Regions from separate parts of the Romboutsia sp. 1001713B170207_170306_H8 genome, predicted to be linked through region 3. Evidence: riboswitches for the same ligand, from Rfam matches in the RefSeq annotation. Region 3 holds a riboswitch; each other region holds the start of a gene.
The links. Region 3 has a riboswitch for lysine ahead of I2A66_RS05455 (YfcC family protein). Riboswitches for the same ligand answer to the same signal wherever they lie in the genome.

Region 1: linked by a shared signal. The riboswitch ahead of nhaC (Na+/H+ antiporter NhaC) and the one ahead of I2A66_RS05455 (YfcC family protein) in region 3 are both predicted to bind lysine.
Region 2: linked by a shared signal. The riboswitch ahead of I2A66_RS03660 (Na+/H+ antiporter NhaC family protein) and the one ahead of I2A66_RS05455 (YfcC family protein) in region 3 are both predicted to bind lysine.
Region 4: linked by a shared signal. The riboswitch ahead of I2A66_RS17570 (amino acid kinase family protein) and the one ahead of I2A66_RS05455 (YfcC family protein) in region 3 are both predicted to bind lysine.

Annotation. Positions count from the first base shown of each region.
Region 1 is NZ_JADNAX010000001.1:582,238-585,540, forward strand. It holds gene I2A66_RS02805 (AbgT family transporter) at 1-401, shown strand, start outside; gene nhaC (Na+/H+ antiporter NhaC) at 778-2,217, opposite strand; lysine riboswitch at 2,328-2,500, opposite strand; gene I2A66_RS02815 (ribonuclease H family protein) at 2,641-3,255, shown strand.
Region 2 is NZ_JADNAX010000001.1:761,439-764,741, reverse strand. It holds gene I2A66_RS03660 (Na+/H+ antiporter NhaC family protein) at 1-1,429, opposite strand, end outside; lysine riboswitch at 1,572-1,747, opposite strand; gene I2A66_RS03655 (lipoate--protein ligase) at 2,025-3,029, shown strand; gene aspD (aspartate 4-decarboxylase) at 3,298-3,303, shown strand, end outside.
Region 3 is NZ_JADNAX010000002.1:160,015-163,317, forward strand. It holds gene I2A66_RS05450 (ABC transporter substrate-binding protein) at 1-866, opposite strand, end outside; gene I2A66_RS05455 (YfcC family protein) at 1,024-2,454, opposite strand; lysine riboswitch at 2,582-2,754, opposite strand; gene I2A66_RS05460 (glycoside hydrolase family 1 protein) at 2,896-3,303, opposite strand, start outside.
Region 4 is NZ_JADNAX010000001.1:918,554-921,856, reverse strand. It holds gene lysA (diaminopimelate decarboxylase) at 1-724, opposite strand, end outside; gene I2A66_RS17580 (ACT domain-containing protein) at 741-1,067, opposite strand; gene I2A66_RS17575 (aspartate kinase) at 1,076-1,777, opposite strand; gene I2A66_RS17570 (amino acid kinase family protein) at 1,758-1,937, opposite strand; lysine riboswitch at 2,011-2,181, opposite strand; gene I2A66_RS04390 (hypothetical protein) at 2,333-2,938, opposite strand; gene I2A66_RS04385 (hypothetical protein) at 3,147-3,303, opposite strand, start outside.

The DNA.
Region 1 (3,303 bases), on a different contig from region 3:
TAGGTTCAATGAATATGAACTCTATAGTTCTAATAATAGTATTCGTATTATTTGCAGGATTTATAAACTTATTCATGGGATCAGCTTCAGCTAAATGGGCTATAATGGCTCCAGTATTCTTACCAATGTTCATGAAACTTGGTATATCTCCAGAGTTAACTCAAGTTGCTTACAGAATAGGTGATTCTACTACTAATATAATATCACCACTTATGAGTTACTTTGCAATGATAGTTATATTTGCTCAAAAGCATGATAAAAAAGCTGGTATAGGAACTTTAATATCAACAATGGTACCATACAGTTTAATATTCTTAGTTGGATGGATAATAATGTTAGTATTATGGATGACATTAGGATTACCACTAGGACCAGGAGCAGGACTAGTTTACAGCTTATAATATAAATAAAAAAAGAAATCTCAATACATTTAAATGTTATGGGATTTCTTTTTTATGTCTAGAACAATATTTAGATATTCTTACTATTTTGTAGAGGTTTTTGAAAAATTTCATATACAAAATCTTTTCATTTTATGGAAATTGAATGTATTTTGTTATCCTTTGTATAAACTATGACTGAAGATTTTGAGTAATTACCTAAGTCTTTAGTATCAATTTTATTACATTACCTAAATTATTATCTACAAGAGAATTTACAGAAATACTATCTTTACTTAAACTTTGTGTATTTGATGTATTATTAATCCATTCTAAAATATACCTAAAAAGGGGATTAGAAAAAGGGTTGTCTAAATAGACAACCCTTTTATTATATTTATACTATAGCCTCTTTTACAGACTCAGTATTATCTTCAGTTGATATTTTTTCTATACTTATTCCTGTTAAACCATAAAATAGTGATATTATAGGGCAAAGTAAATTGAAGAATGCAAATGGTAAAAATGCAAAACACCCAACCCCCATTGTGGCAGACATATAAGCTCCACATGTATTCCATGGAATTAATGGTGATGTGATTGTAGCACTATCTTCTAAAGCACGAGATAGATTTTTAGCAGCTAATCCTTGGTTTTTAAATGCATCTTTATACATACTTCCTGGAATTACTATTGCTAGGTATTGATCAGCTACAGCTAAATTAGTTCCAATAGCAGTGAAAATTGTAGCAGCAATTAATCCGAATGTTCCTTTTGCTACTTTTAATATTGAATTAGCAAGTGCTTGTAGTATTCCTGACTTTTCAAGTATACCTCCAGTTACTAATGCACACATCATAAGTGCAACTGTATCTAGCATACTTTCCAGTCCTCCACGAGAAAGTAATTCATCTACAAATACCATACCACTATTTGAAGTATATCCTACTTTAGCAGCTACAATAACATCTGCAGCTGAACTTCCTTGGAAAAATACCGCTACAAATCCTCCAGCTAGTGCTCCGATCATTAGTGCGGGTATTGCTGGTACTTTAAGGATAACCATAGCTATAACTCCAACTGGCACTAAGAATAACCATGGAGATAAAGTATTAAAGCTAGATAGTAAAGCATTTTGTATTTCTGTTATTTGAGCTGTATCTATTTGGCTTCCTGCATACTTCATTCCTAATATAGCGTAGATTATAAGCGCTATTAAAAGAGCAGGAATTGTAGTATATAACATATGTTTTATATGATCAAATAAATTAGTTCCAGCCATTGCAGGAGCTAAGTTCGTTGTATCTGAAAGTGGAGACATTTTATCACCGAAATATGCTCCTGAAATAATTGCACCAGCTACTAAGCTACTTGGCATGCCTAATGCACTTCCTATACCAAGCAATGCTATACCAATAGTTCCTACTGTTGTCCAAGATGAACCTGTAGAAATTGATACGATAGCACATATTACAGTAGTAGCTACTAAAAATATACTTGGAGATAATAAATTAAGTCCCCAATAAATCATTGATGGAACTATACCACTTATAATCCAAGTACCTATTAATATACCTACAACTAAAAGTATTAAAATAGATTGCATTGTAGTATTAATAGTTTCTAAAATTCCTTCTTCTAATTCTTTCCAAGTAAACCCAAGCTTAAATATAGATATGCAGCCAGCAAAAACTCCACCTAATATTAATGGAATATGAGCTGAAATTTCATAATCTTTTAGAATGACTAAGCATGTTACTAAGGTCGCAACTAAGAAACCGATACATAAAACTGCATCAAATAAGGTTGCTTGTTTTTTTTCTCTTGATGATGTCATGATAGACCTCCTTGATTTTTATGAATATAACCTGATATCTAAATTTTAGCTAAAAAAATAGAGTAGAAGTTTCTACTCTAGACTTAATCATTTTTTAGTATATGACTTAATCTAAAGATAGTACTCCACAAATTATTGTGACAGTGTTATACATATTATGTATAACCCCAACATACAAGCTTAAAGCTTCACTTGTATATTTCGGCAATATTACCTTTTGTTTTGCTTCAACGTGCTTACCTCCACAGAACTACTTATTAATATCGCGACCTCTATCATTAGTTATATTCGTTATTCATAAAAAATTATACCATAAAGTAATAACATATGGAAGTGACAAAATATAACTTTAAAAAAAATAAAGTTTAAGTTACAATAATTATTGATTACAAGCGGTATAAAAATAATTGTAAGCTTATAGGAGTGATAATATTGAGTAAAAAAAAATTTTATGCAGTCAGAAAAGGTAAGTGCATAGGAATATATAATACTTGGGATGAATGTAAGTCTCAAGTAAATGGGTTTTCAGGAGCAGAATACAAAAGCTTTTTATCTAAAGATGAAGCAGAAGAGTATATATATGGAAAGAAAGAAATTATTTTTTCGAATGAAGATAACACCGTAGAGGCATATGTAGATGGTAGTTATGAACATTGTATAAGAGAATATGGCTCAGGTGTTGTTATACTAAAAAATGGACAAGTTCAAAAAACATACAGCATAAAGGGTAATGATGAGTCTTTAGTAACTATGAGAAATGTCGCAGGTGAAATAGAAGCATCAAAACTAGCTATGAATTATTGCCTAGAAAATAATATAGAGAATCTAATTTTATACTTTGACTACGAAGGTATTGAAAAATGGTGTACTGGAGTTTGGAAAACTAATAAAGAGGGAACAATAGAATATAAAAGATTCTATGATGGAATAAAAAATAAACTAAATATTAAATTTGTAAAAGTTAAAGCTCATAGCTTATCTTTACTTTATGATAACTATACTAATAGTAACTATATAGAATTTAATGTAATTGTTTAAATATCAGATAGTATAAATAGTTTATACAGTCTGATATTTTTTTTTATA
Region 2 (3,303 bases), on a different contig from region 3:
TAAATGACATATCTGGATTTATAGAATTAGCTAGTGGAACTGCTAATGGCATAAGTATTCCCATTGTTCCATATGCTGTACCCGTTGAAAATGATATTATAGCTCCTAATACAAATATTAAACTAGGTAATAAGAATGGTGGGAATGAACCTGATAGTAATTTAATTAAATATTTAGCTGTTCCTAATTCCTTTATTACTGAACTTAATGACCAAGCACATATTAATATAACACCTGTTATAACTAATGTTTTCATACCATCTACCCAAACTTCTATAGCTTCTGAAACTGTAAATATTTTTTGAGATACCGCCATTACTATAGCTACTACACTTGCAAGTAATGCAGACTGGAATAACGCAACCGATGCATCTGATGCACTAAATGCTTCTCTAATTGATACAAATGATAATGGTGAATCACTAAGCAATTGTATTAAACTAGCATCTTCTCCACTCATTATAGAACTATATCCACTATAGTAAAATGCTATTAATGCGGCTACTATCAATGTTCCTATTGGTATTATTGCATTCCATATACTTAATTTAACACCTTCTTTTGGTTCTAAATCTGAATGATCGTTTACAGAATCTATTGCAATCTCAGAATCTAAACTTTTGCCTTGTCTAGCTCTTATCTCTGCCTTTCTCATAGGACCAAAATCTTTTAATAATAAAGTTGTTATCACTATAAACGCTAGTATTAGTATATTGTAAAATCTATATGGTATTGTATTTAAAAACACACCAAAAGCGTCTGCTTTTATACCTATTCCATTAAATGCATCTCCTATTAATCCAACTTCAAGACCTATCCAAGTTGATACTATAGCCAATCCTGCTATTGGTGCTGCTGTTGCATCTATTATAAATGCTAATCTTTCTCTTGAGATTTTCATTTTATCTGCTACTGGTCTCATCATAGGTCCTATGATAAGTGAATTTGCATAATCATCAAAGAATACTAAAAGCCCTGCAAACCAAGTTATCAATTGTGTACTTTTTGCAGTTTTGGCTCTTCTTGAAAGGCCCTCAGCTATTGCTTTAGCTCCTCCCATTTTGGCAACTAAATTAATCACTCCCCCTATTGCTAAAACTTGAAGTATTATACCTGCATTCCACGGATCTGCTAAAGACCCAACTGCTCTGTTTACAACATCTAAAAAAGCATTAACTAATGCAAAGTGTACACTTGAACCACTTATATTTAAAATAAAACTTCCTGACAAAATTCCAATAAATAATGATACAACAACATTTTTAGTTATAAATGCTAAAACTATTGCAACTAATGGAGGTATTAGTGTCCATATCCCAAATTTATTTGTATTTATCTGCCCTATATCAGTTTCTGCAAATCCTAAAGTTGATGACATCATAATTATAGTTAATACCATAATAACTATTTTTAAACTTTTTCTTTTCATAATATTTTCCCCCTTAAAATTATTAAGTGAATATATGAGGGTTTGTAATACATTTTTCTATACAACTATAAAAAGCCTTGAGTTTACACTCAAGGCTAAAAATTCTATTAACATGCAATAATACATAGAAATATAATAATTCCTTAAATGTAGCTCACCACAAAATAATTTTGTGACAGTGGTATATATCTTATATATACCCCCAGCTATATAACCTTAAAGCATCAGTTATATGCTTCGGCAATATTTCCTTTTGTAATAAATCACAGTGCTTAACTCATTATTACTACTGATAAATATTGCGCCTCTACCCTTTTTCTATTCACTTGTTTTATATCTTAAATTATATGGTAATTTTCATAATAACGCAATACTTTTCTGAAAATTTTTTATTTTATTTTTATTGATACAATTATTTTACAAGTATTTCTATTTAATTAAGAAGGATTATGTATTTTTATGTATAATTATTATTTTTATACATAAATTTTGTATAAATTCATTTAAATAAAATAAAGGAATGTAATTTTTTTTTATAGAATATAAATTGTCATGAGTTTAATGTATATAATAAATATTTTTAGGAGGAATATATATGTTACTTATATATAACGATAATACAAATCCCTATTTCAACTTAGCTATGGAAGAATACCTATTAAAAAATACTAATGAAGATTTATTTATTTTATGGCGAAACAAACCTTCTATAATCGTTGGAAAAAATCAAAATACATTATCTGAGATAAATATAGATTATGTTAAGGATAACTCAATCCCTGTTGTAAGAAGACTTTCTGGAGGTGGGGCTGTTTTTCACGATTTAGGCAACATAAACTTTACCTTTATCTCCTGCAATAAAAACTCTTTTAGTGACTTTAAAAAGTTTACACAACCAATAATAGATTTACTAAAAACATTAGGATTAAATGCAGAGTTTTCTGGAAGAAATGATTTATTAATTGATGGTAAGAAATTCTCTGGTAATGCTCAGTATAACTACAAAAATAAAGTAATGCATCATGGTACACTTTTATTCTCATCACAAATTTCAGACTTATCTGATGCTTTAAAAGTAAAAAGTATTAAGTTTGAAGGAAAAGGAATAAAGTCAGTTAAATCTCGTGTAACCAATATAAGTAGTCACTTAAATGAAGATATAGATATTCTTGAATTTAAAAATTTGCTTATGAATTATATATATTCTATTAGTTCTAACAATACGTTCTATAACTTAACTAAAGATGATATTGAAAAAATAGAAAATTTAGTAGAAGAAAAATACAGTACTTGGGAATGGAATTTTGGTAATTCGCCTAAATATTCTCTTTTAAATGAGTTAAAATATCCTGGTGGTAATATAGAATTTAACTTAGAAGTTGAAAAAGGATTTATAACAAGGATAAAGTTTTTTGGTGATTTTTTCGGAAAGGATGATATATCAACTTTAGAAGTTCTTTTATGTGGTGTTCGACATGAAGAGCAAAGCTTAAGAGATATTTTTTCTCATATAAATATCGATAACTATTTTTTAGGTGCAGATTCAGATATATTAATTGCTGGTATATTAGGTGCTAAACAAGAAGTTAAAGCTTATTAAATTTAATAAATTTTTATTTAGACTGATATATTATCAGTCTAAATTTATACTTTTTATTCTTTATATTCACTTAATCACATTTATCAATAACTATATTTTTATAATGCATATTCTATTTAAACTTAATTTTTTAAACATAATTATCAATAAATCAATACTTTTTTAATAGTTTTACGAAAAATACTTTTTTCATTTACTTTTTCCTAAAAATATATATAATTATATAGTAACGCAAACAGTTAATATGTACTTTTAGGAGGAATTAATTTTGAAG
Region 3 (3,303 bases):
TTTTCTACAGCTTCTTTAGGTACATTCTCGTCATTTCTATCCATATATACTACAAATATTGAATCTGGATTTAATTTTATTAAATCTTCTTCACTTATATTTCCACCATTAGGATTTAATAACTCACCTCCAAGAATTGAAACCATATCTCCACCTAATGTACTTGCTCCATAAGTATATATCTGTCCATCCATATATTCTATTATTAAAGTAGTTTGCTTTTCATTATTTTTTACTGAATCAGCTACAGATTTTACTTTTAAATCAATTTCATTTACTAAATCCTTAGCTCTATCTTCAACATTAAATATCTTACCTAAATTTAATATATCAATCTTTTCATTTTCCACTTTTCTACTTGCTACTGCTCCACTATTTAATGACATATATGTATTTGTACCATTTTTATGCCAATAGTCCACATCACCTAAATTCTTCTCATCAAATAATGAGTACCAAGATAATATAAAGTCTGGTTGTTCCATTATAATAGTTTCCTTAGATGGTGCAAATTCTTTTAAATAATTTACTTTATTAAAAGCTTCTTTATATTCACTCTTAACTTCATGGTCTAATCCAGAAGCCATTACTATCTTATCTTCTAAACCTAATGCTAGTAATGTTTCTATTGAATTTTGATATACTGCTACAACCTTTTCAGGTGACTTTTCAAAAGTTATTTCTACAGGTTTTTTTTCATAATTATATGTAGTTATTGTAACAGGATAATGTGAACTCTCATTAACTATATTTTCTGTTAATTCTTTATCTTCTACTTCATTTGTATTATTTGTGCTACATGCTGTAAGGCTTAATATAATTAAACCACTTAAAAGTAATGTAATTTTTTTCTTAATCATCTTCATTTTCTAAATCCTCTCATATATATTTACAATAAATACCTTACAATATTATACATATAAACTTAATCCTATTTGTGTCATTTTTGTGTCATTTCTGTGTCACTTTACACAAAAAAGTAAAAATAATAAAAAAATAGATGGACTAGAATGTCCATCTATTTTATGCCCATTGCATTAGTGATCCGATTGTTATAAAACCAAGTGATAATATAAATAATATCCCTTGAAGTGGTAAAACCCACTTTAACCATTTTCCATAAGGCACACCTGCCAGACCCAAGCAAGCTATTAATATTCCTGATGTTGGGAATAGTGTATTAGAAAATCCATCTCCCAATTGATATATCAATACTGTTAATTGACGAGATATTCCAACTAAATCTCCAAGTGGTGCAAGAATTGGCATTGTAAGTGCTGCTTGTCCTGAACCCGAACTAACAAAGAAGTTTATAAACATTTGTATAGGATACATTATATAAGCTGCTATCATTGGTGGTAAGTTACCAATTAATTGAGATAAATTATATAAAATTGTATCTATTATATTAGCATTCTCTGCAATTATTACTATAGCTCTAGCAAATCCTAACATAACAGCTGCTCCTATCATTCCCTTTGCACCTTCTATAAATGCATCTGCCATTTCATCAGTTCCAAGTTTTCCAATAAAACCACTCATAAGTCCAGTTGCTAAAAATACTGCAGCTATTTGAGGAATCCAAAATCCCTGAGTTAATACTCCCCATACAATTATTCCTATACATAATGCCAATAAAAGTAATATTATTTTATGTGACATTCTAAAATCTTCATTTTCACTTCCATAGTTACCTAAGTTTGCACGCTTAATTTGATCACTTTCATAAACTAAACTAAGTTTTGGATTCTTTTTAATTTTTGATGCATACATCATTAAAAATACAGTTCCTATACAAGTAGTTATAAACCAAATAATTGTACGATATTCTATTCCTGAGAACATCGGTATTTCTGCTATTGATTGTGCAATACCTACTGTAAATGGATTAAGCATAGCTGATGAAAATCCTAATTCACAAGCCAAATATGTAATTCCAACTGCAACTATACTATCATATCCTAAAGATAGCGCTAAAGGTACAATTATTGCTACAAAAGGAACTGCCTCTTCACTCATTCCAAATACAGCACCACCTAATGAGAATAAAAATGTAAGCATTGGAATTACTAAAATTTCTTTTCCTTTAAATATATTAGTAACTCTCACTATTCCAAAATCTATTGCTTTAGTTCTAGTAATTAAATTAAATGCTCCCCCAACTACAAATAAAAATGCTATTATTTCTGCACCACCAATAATACCTTCTACTGGTGCTTGTAAAACTTCAAATACTCCTTGTGGCTGACTTTCAATATATTTAAATGAGCCATCTACAATTATTGTTTTTTCACTTCCATTTACCACCTTTACTACTTTTTCATAAGCCCCTCCTGGTACAATATAAGTTGCAATTGATACAAGTATAATTATTGAAGTAATGATTACTAAAGTATGAGGTACCTTTAATTCTCTTTTATTTTCTCTTTCTGTTCTTGCTTGTGCTAAATTCAATACTTTCACTCCCTTTTATTTTTATAATTTTCTTAAATACAAAAAAGTCTTGAGCGAAATCACTCAAGACTATATTCTTTCATTCAAATAATTTACAAATTGAAATACCAATTTATTAAAATATATCTGTCATGATAGCTCATCATAAAATTTATGACAGTATTATGCATATTCTACATAATCCCAACTATATAACCTTAAAGCCTCAGTTATATGTTTCGGCGATATTTCCTTTCAATTTACTTCACTGTGCTTAACTCTGTAAATTTACTCTTAAAGATCGCAACCTCTATCTTTTTTATTTAATTTTTAATTTATATATAATATAACCTATATTATTTCTATTGTAAAGTGAAAATTAACTTTATTTTCATATTTTTCTAATTTTATATCATTTTAACATAAAAGACTGAACTACTTTAGTTCAGCCTTAATATATTTCTATAATTTTTCCCCATTAGATCTTATTACTTCTTTATACCAAAAGTAACTATCTTTTTTAATTCTCCTTAAATCTTTAAAATCATGATCTTCTCTATTGATATATACAAATCCATAACGTTTTTTAAACCCTTGATGAGAACTTAATAAGTCAATTACTGACCAAGGACAGTATCCAATTAGCTCTACACCATCTTCAATTCCTTTTCTACAAGCATCTATATGATCTCTTAAGTAATTAATTCTATAATCATCATGGACTCTTTCGTCTTCAGTTAATGTATCTGCTGTTCCAAGACCATTTTCTGTAATTATAAGAGGTAAATGATATTTATTGTAATATTCATTTAATGCTATTCTTAACCCAACAGGATCTATTTGCGCTCCATACTCTGTTGCACTTAAGTT
Region 4 (3,303 bases), on a different contig from region 3:
TTTCTTTTAAATCTATATTATACTTTATTTTTATTTCTTTAACTAAATCCATCATTATATCAACTTCGTCCATGTATGGCTCTATATCAAAAATCTGTGAACCTATATGTGCATGTAAACCAACTAACTTTATATTTTTATACTTATATAGTTTTTCTATAGCTTCATATAAGTCTCCATTTATTAATACAAATCCAAATTTAGAATCTATTTGACCTGTTTTTATATAATCATGAGTATGAGCTTCTATTCCAGGAGTTATTCTAAAGTATATCTCTTGTACTTTATTTCTCTTTTTGCAAATATCTTCAATTATATCAAGTTCATAAAAGTTATCTACAACAAATCTACCTACTCCTAATTCTATGCCCATATTAATTTCATCTATAGTTTTGTTATTTCCATGAAATAATACATTTTCCATTGGAAAACCTGCTTTATGAGCAGTATATAATTCTCCTCCTGAAACTACATCTAGGCATAAGTTTTCTTCTTTTATGATTTTACACATATATAAAGTTAAAAATGCCTTACCTGCATAAGCAACTTTATTTTTATTTTCCTCTACTTTAAAATACTTATTATATTTTCTGCAATTCTCTCTAATTAAACCTTCATCAAATACATAAAGTGGTGTAGAGTACTTATTAACTAATTCTGTACAACTAACGCCTCCAATATATAGCGTGTTATTTCTAATAGACATATTTCCATGTAGTTTCATAATAGCCTCCTAAATTTTATACATTAAATTCTCTTGCCACTTCATTTATTGCAACATCTTTATCAAAAGAGTTTATAGCACAAGTTATTCTTATTTCTGATGTAGTTATAAGCTTAACATTAATATTATTTTCCTTGAATATTTTAAATACTTTTGATATAACACCTGCTGTGTTTTTCATTCCAGACCCTACTAATGAAAACTTTGTTATATGATCATCAATAACAATATTTTTGCTATCTGAATATTTTTTAGCTATCTCTTTACATTCATCTAGATCTTCTTTAGGTATAGTAAAAGATACATTTATAATTTCATTTATTGGTGCTGTTTGACTGATCATATCTATACTTATTTTTTACTTGCAATATCTTCAAATAAACTAAAAACCTTATCTAAATTAAAATCTTTTATAGTTATAGCAACATCATCATCGCTAGTTGCAAGTCCTGTTATGACTTTTTCCTCTAATCTCATTTTATTTTCTCCCTTTATATATGTTCCATTTCGCTCTCCACATGAAAGACCTACATATATTTCTGTATTATATTTTTGTGCTAGTTCTATACTTCTTGAGTGCATTACTTGTGCACCTAAACTAGCTAATTCTAGCATTTCTTCGTATTCTATTTCTTTAAGTTTTTTAGCCTTACTATACTTTCTAGGGTCGGTAAAGTAAATTCCATCTACATCTGTATAAATTTCACATTTAGCATTTAGTTTAACTGCTAAAGCTACCGCTGATGTATCAGAACCTCCTCTTCCTAAAGTTGTAATATCACCCTCATCATTTAATCCCTGAAATCCTGTCACTATTACTACCTTTCCATGATCTAAACTTTCTTCTATCTTAGATACATTTATATCATCTATTTGAGATTTTCCATGATCTCCACTAGTATGTATATTAAGTTGATACGCATTATAACTTATTGATTGGCATCCTAATGATGATAGGCACATAGCAAGTAATGACGCTGATATAATTTCACCTGTTGACATAAGTGCATCTAATTCTCTTTTATTAGGATTTTTACTTATATTTTTTTGCAAGTTTTATATAATTATCAGTAGTATCTCCCATGGCTGAAACTACTACAACTATTTTTTCATTAGTTTTTTTTCTATCAATTATATTTTCTGCTATTCTTTTAATTTTCTCTGTAGTTTCTACAGAGCTCCCACCATACTTTTGAACTATAATACTACTCATATCCCCCTCCTAGAAAGTTGTAAAATAAAAAACACCCAAAGGTATACTTTGGGTGTTTTTTTTATACACAAAGTAACCTTGTAGCTCACCACTTATTACTAAGTGACAGTATTATACATATTATGTATAGTACCAGAAAAATTATTTGCCAATAATTTTTCTTCGGCTGCACTTCCTTTCATTTATAATCAACACTTGCCAGCTTCTATAAACTACTATTAATTACAGCACCTCTACCCTAGGTAAATTTCATATATTAAGTTTTATTTTATAATTAATTTTTATCACACTATTCTTAATTTTACAACTATTTTAATTTTTTATTTATGTAAAATTTTATTAATCTATATCTTTTTATGTTGATGATTAAATAGACCTATATATAAAAAATAGGCCTATATATACTTAAATAGTTTATTTAAGCTTAAATCAACAACACAAACATCAGAATCAAAATCAAAGTCTCCTAAATTTCTCATTTCTGATGTTATTATTAAAACTCTTGGTACTTCAAAAAAAGGAATCGTCGAGTTTTTAATTTTATTCTCTAGGTTATAGTATTTAGACTTGTCAATTTTTTGATCTAAATCTATATCTACTAAAAGTTGATTTAGTTCATTATAGTGGTCTGTATATTCTATAAATATATCAAATTTTTTGTTATCTATTCTAACATTTCTATAAAATCTTTTTACCTCATATCCACCTAAATTAAATCTAATTGCTAATTCAGAACCTATTACTGTTTTAGCTAATTCCTTGCCCTTATACTGTTTACTCCCATTTAAATAATATACATACGAATTATCTCTATATCCACTATAGTTTATATTGCAAGGATATTTTTTAAGTGTATATTCATTACACATTTTTCTTAAAGTTTTCTTAAATGGTTTTCTTCCACGTCTTTTTTTACTTGAAAAAACTTTACCAACCTGAGTTTCTGTCATACATCTAACCCTACTAATTAAAAGCAGTATATCTTTTTCTAACCCCATCATAATGCATATCTCCTCGAGTCATTAATTTACCAAGTTGTAATAATATTATATTAATTGTCCCTATAAAAATTGATTGTTTTTCTATATTTTTCTAAAAATAATAATTCACATTTTATGAATAACAAAAAAGAACATATCTTAGTATATAAAATACTAAGATATGTTCTTTTTATTTTTAATTAAAAACTTAATAACTATTTATATATTTTTATTGATTTTCTTCTATAGTTTTAGTTGATGAGTCACTTTTTACTTTCTCTTCTTCTTTACTTGAACCTATGTTTAAGTTATCAAATGAAATTATCTCAACTACTCCAGACTTTCCTTCTTGATAATCAATCTTAACTTGATCTGAAACTGCTGTT